3 regions of the Serratia sp. LSHTC3 genome follow, and region 1 is predicted to be linked to each of the others. Evidence: predicted binding sites of a transcription regulator. Region 1 holds the regulator's gene; each other region holds the start of a gene.

Region 1 (3,208 bases):
TTGCCAGACGATGATCAAAGAAGGCAAGGTGGCCGACATGGAACACCTGCCGAGCTACTTCGGCCAGGAGGTCAGCAAGCTGGTGAAGGCGCACGGCATCGACAGAATGCAGGCCTGGCAAGACGGCTTGAAAGACGCCGAGAACGCAAAGGCGTTCGCCACCTCGCGCGTGGGCGTCAACTTCTGGGATACGTTGTACTGGGGCGGTTTCGATAGCGTCAACGACTGGGCCAACAAAGGATATGAAGTGGTGGTCTCCAACCCGGACTACGTCTACATGGACTTCCCTTACGAGGTGAACCCGGACGAGCGTGGTTACTACTGGGGCACCCGCTTCAGCGACGAGCGCAAGGTGTTCAGCTTCGCGCCGGACAACATGCCGCAGAACGCGGAAACCTCGGTCGACCGCGACGGCAACCACTTTAACGCCAAAAGCGACAAGCCGTGGCCGGGCGCCTACGGTCTGTCCGCTCAGCTGTGGAGCGAAACCCAGCGCACCGATCCGCAGATGGAATACATGATCTTCCCGCGCGCGCTGTCGGTGGCGGAACGCGCCTGGCACCGAGCCGGTTGGGAGCAGGACTATCGCGCCGGCCGTGAATACAAAGGCGGGGAAACCCACTTTGTCGACACCAAGGCGCTGGAGAAAGACTGGTTGCGCTTCGCCAATATCCTGGGCCAACGAGAACTGGCCAAGCTGGACAAAGGCGGCGTCGCTTACCGTCTGCCGGTGCCGGGCGCGCGCGTGGCGGGCGGCAAGCTGGAAGCGAATATCGCGCTGCCGGGATTGGGCATCGAGTACTCCACCGACGGCGGTAAGCAGTGGCAGCGCTATGATGCCAAGGCCAAACCGGCGGTCTCCGGCGAAGTACAGGTGCGCTCGGTCAGCCCGGACGGTAAACGTTACAGCCGCGCCGAGAAGGTCTAAGCCCGGCACATCGGCCTGTCGTCATGGCGGCGGGCCGCTTAACGAAGGGGGAATGCGTTCGCCCCCGCGCGTGCCGGCGTGGGGCGGATGTTGAAGTGAGAGCAGTACGTGGAGTCGCAGTGCCGCTGCAATTGTAGTATTTCATGACATGATCTTTCCCCGGCTTGCCCGGGGATTTTTTTGCCCGTTGTACGGCGGGCATAAAAAAACCGCCTCAATGTGAGGCGGTTTCTCATAGCCGGTGAGGCTTATTTCTTGTCGTGCAGCGATTCGTCTTCGCGGCAGTCACCGGTTTCACAGTGGCCGTACAGGTACAGACTGTGGTTGGTAAGCTTGATGCCGTGCTGCTTGGCGATATCACGCTGGCGCACTTCGATGGATTCGTCGCTGAATTCGATCACTTTGCCGCAGTCCAGGCAAATCAGGTGATCGTGGTGATGCTGTTGGGTCAGCTCGAACACGGACTTGCCGCCTTCGAAGTTGTGACGTGTCACAATGCCCGCATCGTCAAACTGGTTCAGTACGCGATAAACCGTTGCCAGGCCGATCTCTTCGCCCATATCAATCAGTTTTTTGTACAAATCTTCCGCACTGACGTGATGGCATTCCGGATTTTGCAGTACTTCCAGGATTTTGAGTCGCGGAAGCGTGACTTTTAAGCCGGCCTTCTTCAATGCGATGTTGTTGTCGGTCATGCGAATTCAGTCCTGTTACTATGCTAATCAAGTTGAGGCGTACTCGCCTGTGGCATCGGTCGGCACAAAGAGTTAATGCGTCTCATTATAGAACCGGTTGTACTAAATGGAAACCGCCGGTTGTTAACAAAGATATAATTGCACTATTGCATGTTTTGCATGCAACGCCTTGATGGATGGGATAAACCGATATCTCAGTCTACCGTGACGGGGTGGGAAGTTACAAATCTGTAGCTTCTATCGCAGCAATCCCTGTTGCCGATGACGGCCCTGTCGGCACACTATGCACTTTACAGGGCCTTTGTTCAACCTTTCGCCAGTCCCGGCGTTTAGCCGACGATATCGGCCAGGCTCAGCTCTTCGACAATCTGTTTGACCCAGGCGTCGACGCGCTCATTGGTCAGCTCCGGCTGACGGTCTTCGTCGATCGCCAGACCGATGAAGTGGTTGTCGTCCGCCAGGCCTTTGGAAGCTTCGAAGTGGTAGCCTTTGGTCGGCCAGTGGCCCACGATGGCCGCGCCGCGCGGTTCGATGATGTCGCGGATGGTGCCCATCGCGTCACAGAAGTATTCCGCGTAGTCTTCCTGGTCGCCGCAGCCGAACAGCGCCACCAGTTTGCCGTTGAAATCGACTTCTTCCAGCGTCGGGAAGAAATCGTCCCAGTCACACTGCGCTTCACCGTAGTACCAGGTCGGGATACCCAGCAGCAGGATATCGAACCCTTCCAGGTCTTCTTTGCTGCTTTTGGCGATGTCGTGCACTTCAGAGACGTCGTCGCCAAACTGTTTCTGGAGAATTTTCTGGATCATTTTGGCAATGTTTTCGGTATTGCCAGTGTCGCTGCCAAAGAAAATGCCTACAGTAGCCATATCGCGTATAACCTTTAAATTCAATTAATTGCATTACTCGGCGCCGGCACTGCCGCCGATTAAAATGATGCCATGGCAAGAGCCTTTCGCCACGGTGGCGGGCGCCGACAGGCGCAGTCTCTTACCGGTAAATGCGTATCATGCCAGAAAGTGGCGCCGGGGTTTTATCGCATTTATGCGATGCCGAAGGATGAAGAAAAGCGTGGTCGATCCGGCGTTGTCCTTAACGCCGCGCCGCGCGTGCGGCCGAAGAGATCAATGTTCCGGCTGTTCTTCCGCCAGTTGCGCCAACAGCATCTGCTCGATGAGTTCGCTGCGGCTGATGTTGCGCTGTTCCGCCAGTTTGTTCAGGGCGTCCACCGCATCCGCGTTGATTTTCAGCTCTACGCGCCGCAATCCGCGCACTTTATCGCGCCGTAACTGATTGCGCTTATTGATTCTAAGCTGTTCATCGCGGGAAAGCGGGTTGGTTTTCGGGCGCCCCGGACGGCGTTCATCTGCGAACAGATCCAGCGTCGTGCGATCCGTTTGTTCTTTTGCCATAGGTAGCGGTACTGCAAGGGAGTTTGCATCAAAAAGCGCTCGCACGCTTCCGGAGGCATCGGTTAACACACTTCGGGCCAATAAACCCTAACCCAAATTTACCCCCGAACCGGCGTTCGCGAACGCGCTGGCGCGGCGGCAAAATTATAGCGCGCCATATTACCCCAGCAGAT
Region 2 (3,208 bases), on a different contig from region 1:
ATGGGATCGATGGCCGGCTACCTGTGCAGTGAGGGCGAGCAGAAAGTGGTGGGGCTGGAGATCAACGCCAACCACCTGCGCGCGGTGTTCGATGGCCAGGTGCGCGGGGTGTGCCGCGCACTGCACGTCGGCCGTCGCCATCAGGTGTGGCAAATCGAGATCTTCGACGCGCGCGATCGGTTGTGCTGCACCTCGCGTCTGACCACGGCGGTCATCGACTGATCCCCGCCGCTTTCCGCAGGCGCTCGGCCTGCGGAGCCTTTCGCTTTACAGCTGAAACGGCACGCGTTTGACGAAGTCCTTCTGAAACGCGTTCGCCTTCTCCCAGGTGCCTTCCATTGCATATTTTTGGCAGATCAGCGTCAGCGTATGGCGGGCGAAGTGGTAGCTTTGCACCCGAAACAGCTGGCAACGCTGTGGGTTGTTGATCTCGACGATCAGCCGGTTGTGCAGCTTGCTGAGCGCGTGCAGGTAGCTGTCGTCGTCGCCGTTCTCCAGACACAAATTGGCCATGGTCAGGCTGACGCTGTTGTACCGCTTCAGGTGGTCGATATTGCATTCCGGGCGCCGTAGCGCCGCTTCGGCCATGTAAAAGTCCACCGTGGCGTCGCGCACGCTGAATTTGTAGTCATCAATCTTGCCCAGCAACCATGCGTTGATCGAAAGAGTCATTGGCTTCGCGCTCAAATTTAAATTGAATGATAATCATTATCATATAAACTGCCGCGCTGCCGATCAATCCCCGGCGTGGCGTTTTTTCATTGCGCGGGGTGTAAAAGGTCGCCGACGACCCAACTTGATGCTGAGCGACTAAACTTTAACCTGAGGGCGCGCGCTTGCGCTGCGCCACGAAATGCCGATAAACGCACATTTACGACAGACAGAATGCAGAAATAGGTATTTTCTATGAATGTTTAGATCGGCAACGTACCGCGGCGCTGTAACGCTGACGGGCCACCGGGGAGTGCGGTACGGTGATGCAGGATAAAGAATAAATTCATAGGGATAGCATGCACACCTTGCCGCCAGACGCCGCAAGCCGCCACGGATGTCCCGCTGGCTTGCCGCACGCCGCAGCGAAAAACCGCGCTTGCGGCGGATACCCCCGCAAAACAAACGGTTGAAGTGATAATCGTTATCACTAACATATAAGCAACCCAGATTGGCTGTGGCCAAACACGAGTGTGAGGTAGACCCTATGCAAACGGAAAATGTCGGCACTTTTTCTCTGGATGAAAATGTCTGGCAAGGCATTTCGCTCAGCGACAGCGCCGTACGACAAATAACCAAACTGATGCAGCAGGATCCGCAGGTGAAAGGGCTGCAGCTAGGGGTGAAACAATCCGGCTGCGCCGGCTTTGCCTATGTGCTGGATCTGACCCGCGAACCCGCCGATGACGATCTGCTGTTTGAGCGCGACGGCGCCAAACTCTATGTGCCGCTGAAGGCCATGCCGTTCATCGATGGCACCACGGTAGATTACGTCCGCGAAGGGCTGAATCAGATATTCAAATTCAACAACCCTAAAGCTCAGCATGCCTGCGGGTGCGGCGAGAGCTTTGGCGTTTGAGCGATGCAATCAACATGACACGAAGCAATGTAGAAATGCCTAATGAAGTGCAGGCTTGGGTCAGCGAAGGTCGCTACAAAGAAGGTTTCTTCACCCAGCTGGCAACCGATGAGTTGGCCAAGGGCATCAACGAAGAGGTGGTGCGCGCCATCTCGGCCAAGCGCAACGAACCCGAGTGGATGCTGGAATTCCGCCTTGAGGCTTATCGCGCCTGGCTGCAGATGGAAGAGCCGCACTGGCTGAAGGCCAATTACGAACGCCTGAACTACCAGGACTACAGTTACTATTCGGCGCCGTCCTGCGGCAGCTGCGACGATGCATGCGGTTCGCAACCCGGCGCCGAGCAGCAACCGGGCGCGGCGACGGAAAAAGATTACCTGACCAGCGAAGTGGAGCTGGCGTTCAACCAGCTCGGCGTGCCGGTGCGCGAGGGCAGCGAGGTGGCGGTGGACGCCATCTTCGACTCGGTCTCGGTCGCCACCACCTACCGTGAAAAACTGGCGGAGAGCGGGGTGATCTTCTGTTCGTTCGGCGAAGCGATCCAGGAATACCCGGATCTGGTGCGTCAATACCTGGGGCGCGTGGTGCCGTCCAACGATAACTTCTTCGCTGCGCTGAACGCCGCGGTGGCCTCCGACGGCACCTTCGTCTATGTGCCGAAAGGGGTGCGCTGCCCGATGGAGCTGTCGACCTACTTCCGCATCAACGCCGCCAAAACCGGCCAGTTCGAGCGCACCATCCTGATCGCCGACGAAGGCAGCTACGTCAGCTATATCGAAGGCTGTTCCGCCCCGGTGCGCGACAGCTACCAGCTGCACGCGGCGGTGGTGGAAGTGATCCTGCATAAAGACGCCGAAGTGAAATACTCGACGGTGCAGAACTGGTTCTCCGGCGGCGAGAGCAAGGGCGGTATCCTCAACTTCGTCACCAAGCGCGCGCTGTGCGAAGGCGCCGGTTCGAAAATGTCCTGGACCCAGTCGGAAACCGGCTCGGCCATCACCTGGAAATACCCGAGCGTGATTTTGCAGGGCGACAACTCGATCGGCGAATTCTTCTCGGTGGCGCTGACCAGCGGCCATCAGCAGGCAGATACCGGCACCAAGATGATCCACATCGGCAAAAACACCAGGTCGACCATCATCGCCAAAGGCATCTCCGCCGGCCACAGCGAGAACACCTATCGCGGCCTGGTGAAAATCCTGCCGGGGGCGGAAAACGCCCGTAATTTTACCCAGTGCGACTCGATGCTGATCGGGCCGGACAGCGGTGCCCACACGTTCCCTTACGTTGAAGCGCGCAACAACAGCGCTCAGCTGGAGCACGAAGCCACTACCTCGAAGATCGGCGATGACCAGCTGTTCTACTGCCTGCAGCGCGGCATCAGCGAGGATGACGCCATTTCGATGATCGTCAACGGTTTCTGCAAGGACGTTTTCTCCGAGCTGCCGCTGGAGTTCGCCGTCGAGGCGCAAAAACTCCTGGCCATCAGCCTGGAACACAGCGTGGGTTAATCGCCGCATTTTTAGCGCCGTCGGCGCTATCTGAGGACACAGCATGTTAAGCATCAAGAATTTGAAAGTCAGCGTGGAAGGCAACGAGATCCTCAAGGGATTGGATCTGGAGATCAAACCGGGCGAA
Region 3 (3,208 bases), on a different contig from region 1:
ATCACGCCTTTGGCGATCAGCGCGCCCGACAGCAGCAGCAGGCTGTCACCGGGAAGGAAGGAGGCGGGCAGCAGTCCGTTTTCCAAAAACAGAGTGGTGAAAAGTACGGCGTAAACCACCCAAATTACGCTTGGATCGGCGAGGGCGATAAAGTCCTGCTGCCAAAGCGCATGAATAATCTCTCGTAATACATCCATTTTATGTCCTGTTGCATGCCGGTTGCGCCCGGGGTCACATTCTCCAGGATGCGGCGGTTACCGTATCTGACAGTTACCCGGTTAGTGTACCGCTAATAGCTTAAGCCGACATTAAACGAGACGAAGAAAATTATCGGAATCCGCCTTAGCGCACGCCGTTGAGGCGATCGAAGCCGGCCGCCAGATCGGCGATCAGGTCTTCGACGTTCTCCAGGCCGATATGCAACCGCACCAGCGTGCCGGAAAAATCGACGCCGCCCGCCGGGCGGATCGCTTCCAGTTCTTCCGGCTGGTTGGCCAGGATCAGCGACTCGAAGCCGCCCCAGGAGTAGGCCATGCTGAAGTGGCTGAAGTTATCCAGGTAAGCGGCCAACTGCGTATCGTCCAGCCGTTCCTTCAGCACGAAAGAGAACAGCCCGTTGCAGCCGCTGAAGTCGCGGCGGTAGAACTCGTGGCCCTTGCAGCTCGGCAGGGCCGGATGATTGACCGTCGCCACCTCCGGCCGCGCCGCCAGCCAGTTGGCGACCTCGATGCTGCTGCGTTCGTGCTGCTTCAGCCGCACGCTCAGGGTACGCAGGCCGCGGCTCGCCATGTAGGCGGTGTCGGCATCCACCATCTGCCCCATCAGATAGGAGTACTCGCGCAGTTGATCCCAACAGCGCGCGTTGGCGACGGCGGTGCCAAGCATGTAATCGGAATGGCCGATCAGGTATTTGGTGCCGGCCTGAATAGAAATGTCGATGTCGAAATCCAGCGCCTTGAACAGCACCCCCGCCGCCCAGGTGTTGTCGATCATGATCACCACGTCCGGCGCCACGGCGCGAATGGCCTGCACCATCGCCGGGATATCCTGCACTTCCAGGGTGATGGAGCCGGGGGATTCCAGGAACACCACGCGGGTATTGGGCTGGATCAGTTTGGCGATGTCGGCGCCGATCAGCGGATCGAAATAGGTGGTGCTGACGTTCATGCGGCCGAGGATATGGGTGCAGAAATCCTGGGTCGGCTCGTACGCAGAGCCGGTGACCAGCAGGTGATCGCCGGCGCCGACGAACGACAGGATCGCATTGGCCACTGCCGCCGCGCCGCAGGGGTACAGCACGCAGCCGGCGCCGCCCTCCAGCTCCACCATCGCATCCTGCAGGGCGAAGTGGGTCAGGGTGCCGCGTCGGCCGTAAAACAGCTCGCCGTGGGCGCGTTGCGCGGTGGCGTGTTTTTTGGCAGCGACGGAGTCGAAGACCAAAGAAGAGGCGCGTTGCGTGACGGGATTGACGGAGCCCTGGGTGTAGCGTTTGCCGCGGCCGGCGCCGATCAGCGCGGTTTCGATATGTTTTGACGTCATGGTACCTGGCTCACCTCTGGTTGCTCTGCACGTGCCCGTTTACGATAGCCCTTACGTTAACATGAGTTAATATAGCCATCCAGACGTTTTAACTTCCAGATATAGAAACGGCTATAATTGGCTGCCGGTCACGCATTTCTCGCGTAATCCTTCTGCCGAGTGGGAACAGAGAAGTCCATTCCTCGGCTGAGGCGCCGTTCGGCAGCGTGGCGTTGTTGCGCCGTTGTGGGATAAAAGTAACGAAATCACCCTATAAAAGGGGCATTTGGCGGTGAACGGACACAGATTGGCGCTTTGTAACGGGGCTGGCTAAAATTTTCTCGTTTATTTGGTAAATAATAATGAGAACCACTATCAATCCCCGGTTGGTTTGATATGATCGCACGCTGAATTATTCCTTAATTTTGATCGGTAATGGGTGGAGGCACAGCGTGAAAACGGCTGGCAAGAATTTAAATCAAGGATCGTTCGGCCAGGGCCGGGCGCAGTGGGGCAAGGCCTTCGGCCGCAGCCTGATGGCATCTATGGTGCTGGTCGTAGGGCTGGCCGGCAGCGCGCAGGCCGCGCCGGCGAGCAATCCGGCCGTTGCCGAAAGCGTTGCGCCGACCACCGCGCCTGCACCTGCTGCAGCCGCCGCGCCGGAGAGCATCACGCCGGTGAACCCGGCGCCAACGATCCAGCCACCGGAAACCCGCGGCATGGACCTGTCCGTTTGGGGCATGTACCAGCACGCCGACGCGGTGGTGAAAGCGGTAATGATCGGCCTGGTGCTGGCCTCGATCGTGACCTGGACCATTCTGTTCTCCAAAGGCAGCGAACTGCTGCGCGCCAAGCGCCGTCTGCGCCGCGAACAGCTGGCGCTGGCCGAAGCGCGCTCGCTGGATGAAGCCTCCGAACTGGCGCAAAACTTCGGTCCGGAGAGCGTCAGCGCGGTATTGCTGAACGACGCGCAAAATGAGCTGGAGTTGTCTGCGGAATCCAACGACAACAACGGCATCAAAGAGCGCACCGGCTTCCGCCTCGAGCGCCGCGTGGCGGCCTACAGTCGCAACATGGGCCGCGGCAACGGCTTCCTCGCCACCATCGGTGCCATCTCGCCGTTCGTCGGCCTGTTCGGCACCGTGTGGGGCATCATGAACAGCTTCATCGGCATCGCCCATTCGCAGACCACCAACCTGGCGGTTGTGGCGCCGGGCATCGCGGAAGCGCTGCTGGCGACCGCGCTGGGTCTGGTCGCGGCGATCCCTGCCGTCGTTATCTACAACATCTTCGCTCGCGTCATCAGCGGCCACCGCGCGCAGGTGGGCGACGTGGCGGCGCAGGTCTTGCTGCTGCAGGGCCGTGATTTGGATCTGGCCGCGACGGCGGAAGCCAAGCGCTCACAGCACGCGCACCAACTGCGGGCGGGGTGAGACATGGCGATGCGCTTAAATGAAGATCTGGACGACAGCGGCGAACTGCATGAAATCAACGTGACGCCGTTTATCGACGTCATGTTGGTGCTGTTGATCATCTTTATGGTGGCCGCGCCGCTGGCAACGGTAGATATCCGCGTCGATCTGCCGGCCTCCTCCGCCAAGCCGCAGCCGCGGCCGGAAAAACCGGTGTTCCTGTCGGTGAAGGCCGACAAACAGCTCTACGTCGGCGATCAGCCGGTGAATGCCGATCA

What was found. Region 1 encodes Fur, which represses iron uptake genes when iron is present. Its sites were predicted from a motif close to ATAATAATGAGAACNACTATCAA; they were not measured.
Region 2: the regulator Fur is predicted to act here: its motif matches at 1,126-1,148, upstream of sufA (Fe-S cluster assembly scaffold SufA).
Region 3: the regulator Fur is predicted to act here: its motif matches at 1,875-1,897, upstream of exbB (tol-pal system-associated acyl-CoA thioesterase).

What each region holds. Positions count from the first base shown of each region.
Region 1 is NZ_JBXUNP010000005.1:290,567-293,774, forward strand. Features, by position in the region: gene AC2CGI_RS19670 (beta-N-acetylhexosaminidase) at 1-928, shown strand, start outside; gene fur (ferric iron uptake transcriptional regulator) at 1,177-1,623, opposite strand; gene fldA (flavodoxin FldA) at 1,953-2,492, opposite strand; gene ybfE (LexA regulated protein) at 2,748-3,035, opposite strand.
Region 2 is NZ_JBXUNP010000002.1:944,736-947,943, forward strand. Features, by position in the region: gene menI (1,4-dihydroxy-2-naphthoyl-CoA hydrolase) at 1-222, shown strand, start outside; gene AC2CGI_RS11815 (hypothetical protein) at 268-672, opposite strand; gene sufA (Fe-S cluster assembly scaffold SufA) at 1,199-1,570, shown strand; gene sufB (Fe-S cluster assembly protein SufB) at 1,585-3,081, shown strand; gene sufC (Fe-S cluster assembly ATPase SufC) at 3,125-3,208, shown strand, end outside.
Region 3 is NZ_JBXUNP010000004.1:281,132-284,339, reverse strand. Features, by position in the region: gene AC2CGI_RS16965 (DedA family protein) at 1-197, opposite strand, end outside; gene metC (cystathionine beta-lyase) at 343-1,539, opposite strand; gene exbB (tol-pal system-associated acyl-CoA thioesterase) at 1,971-2,951, shown strand; gene exbD (TonB system transport protein ExbD) at 2,955-3,208, shown strand, end outside.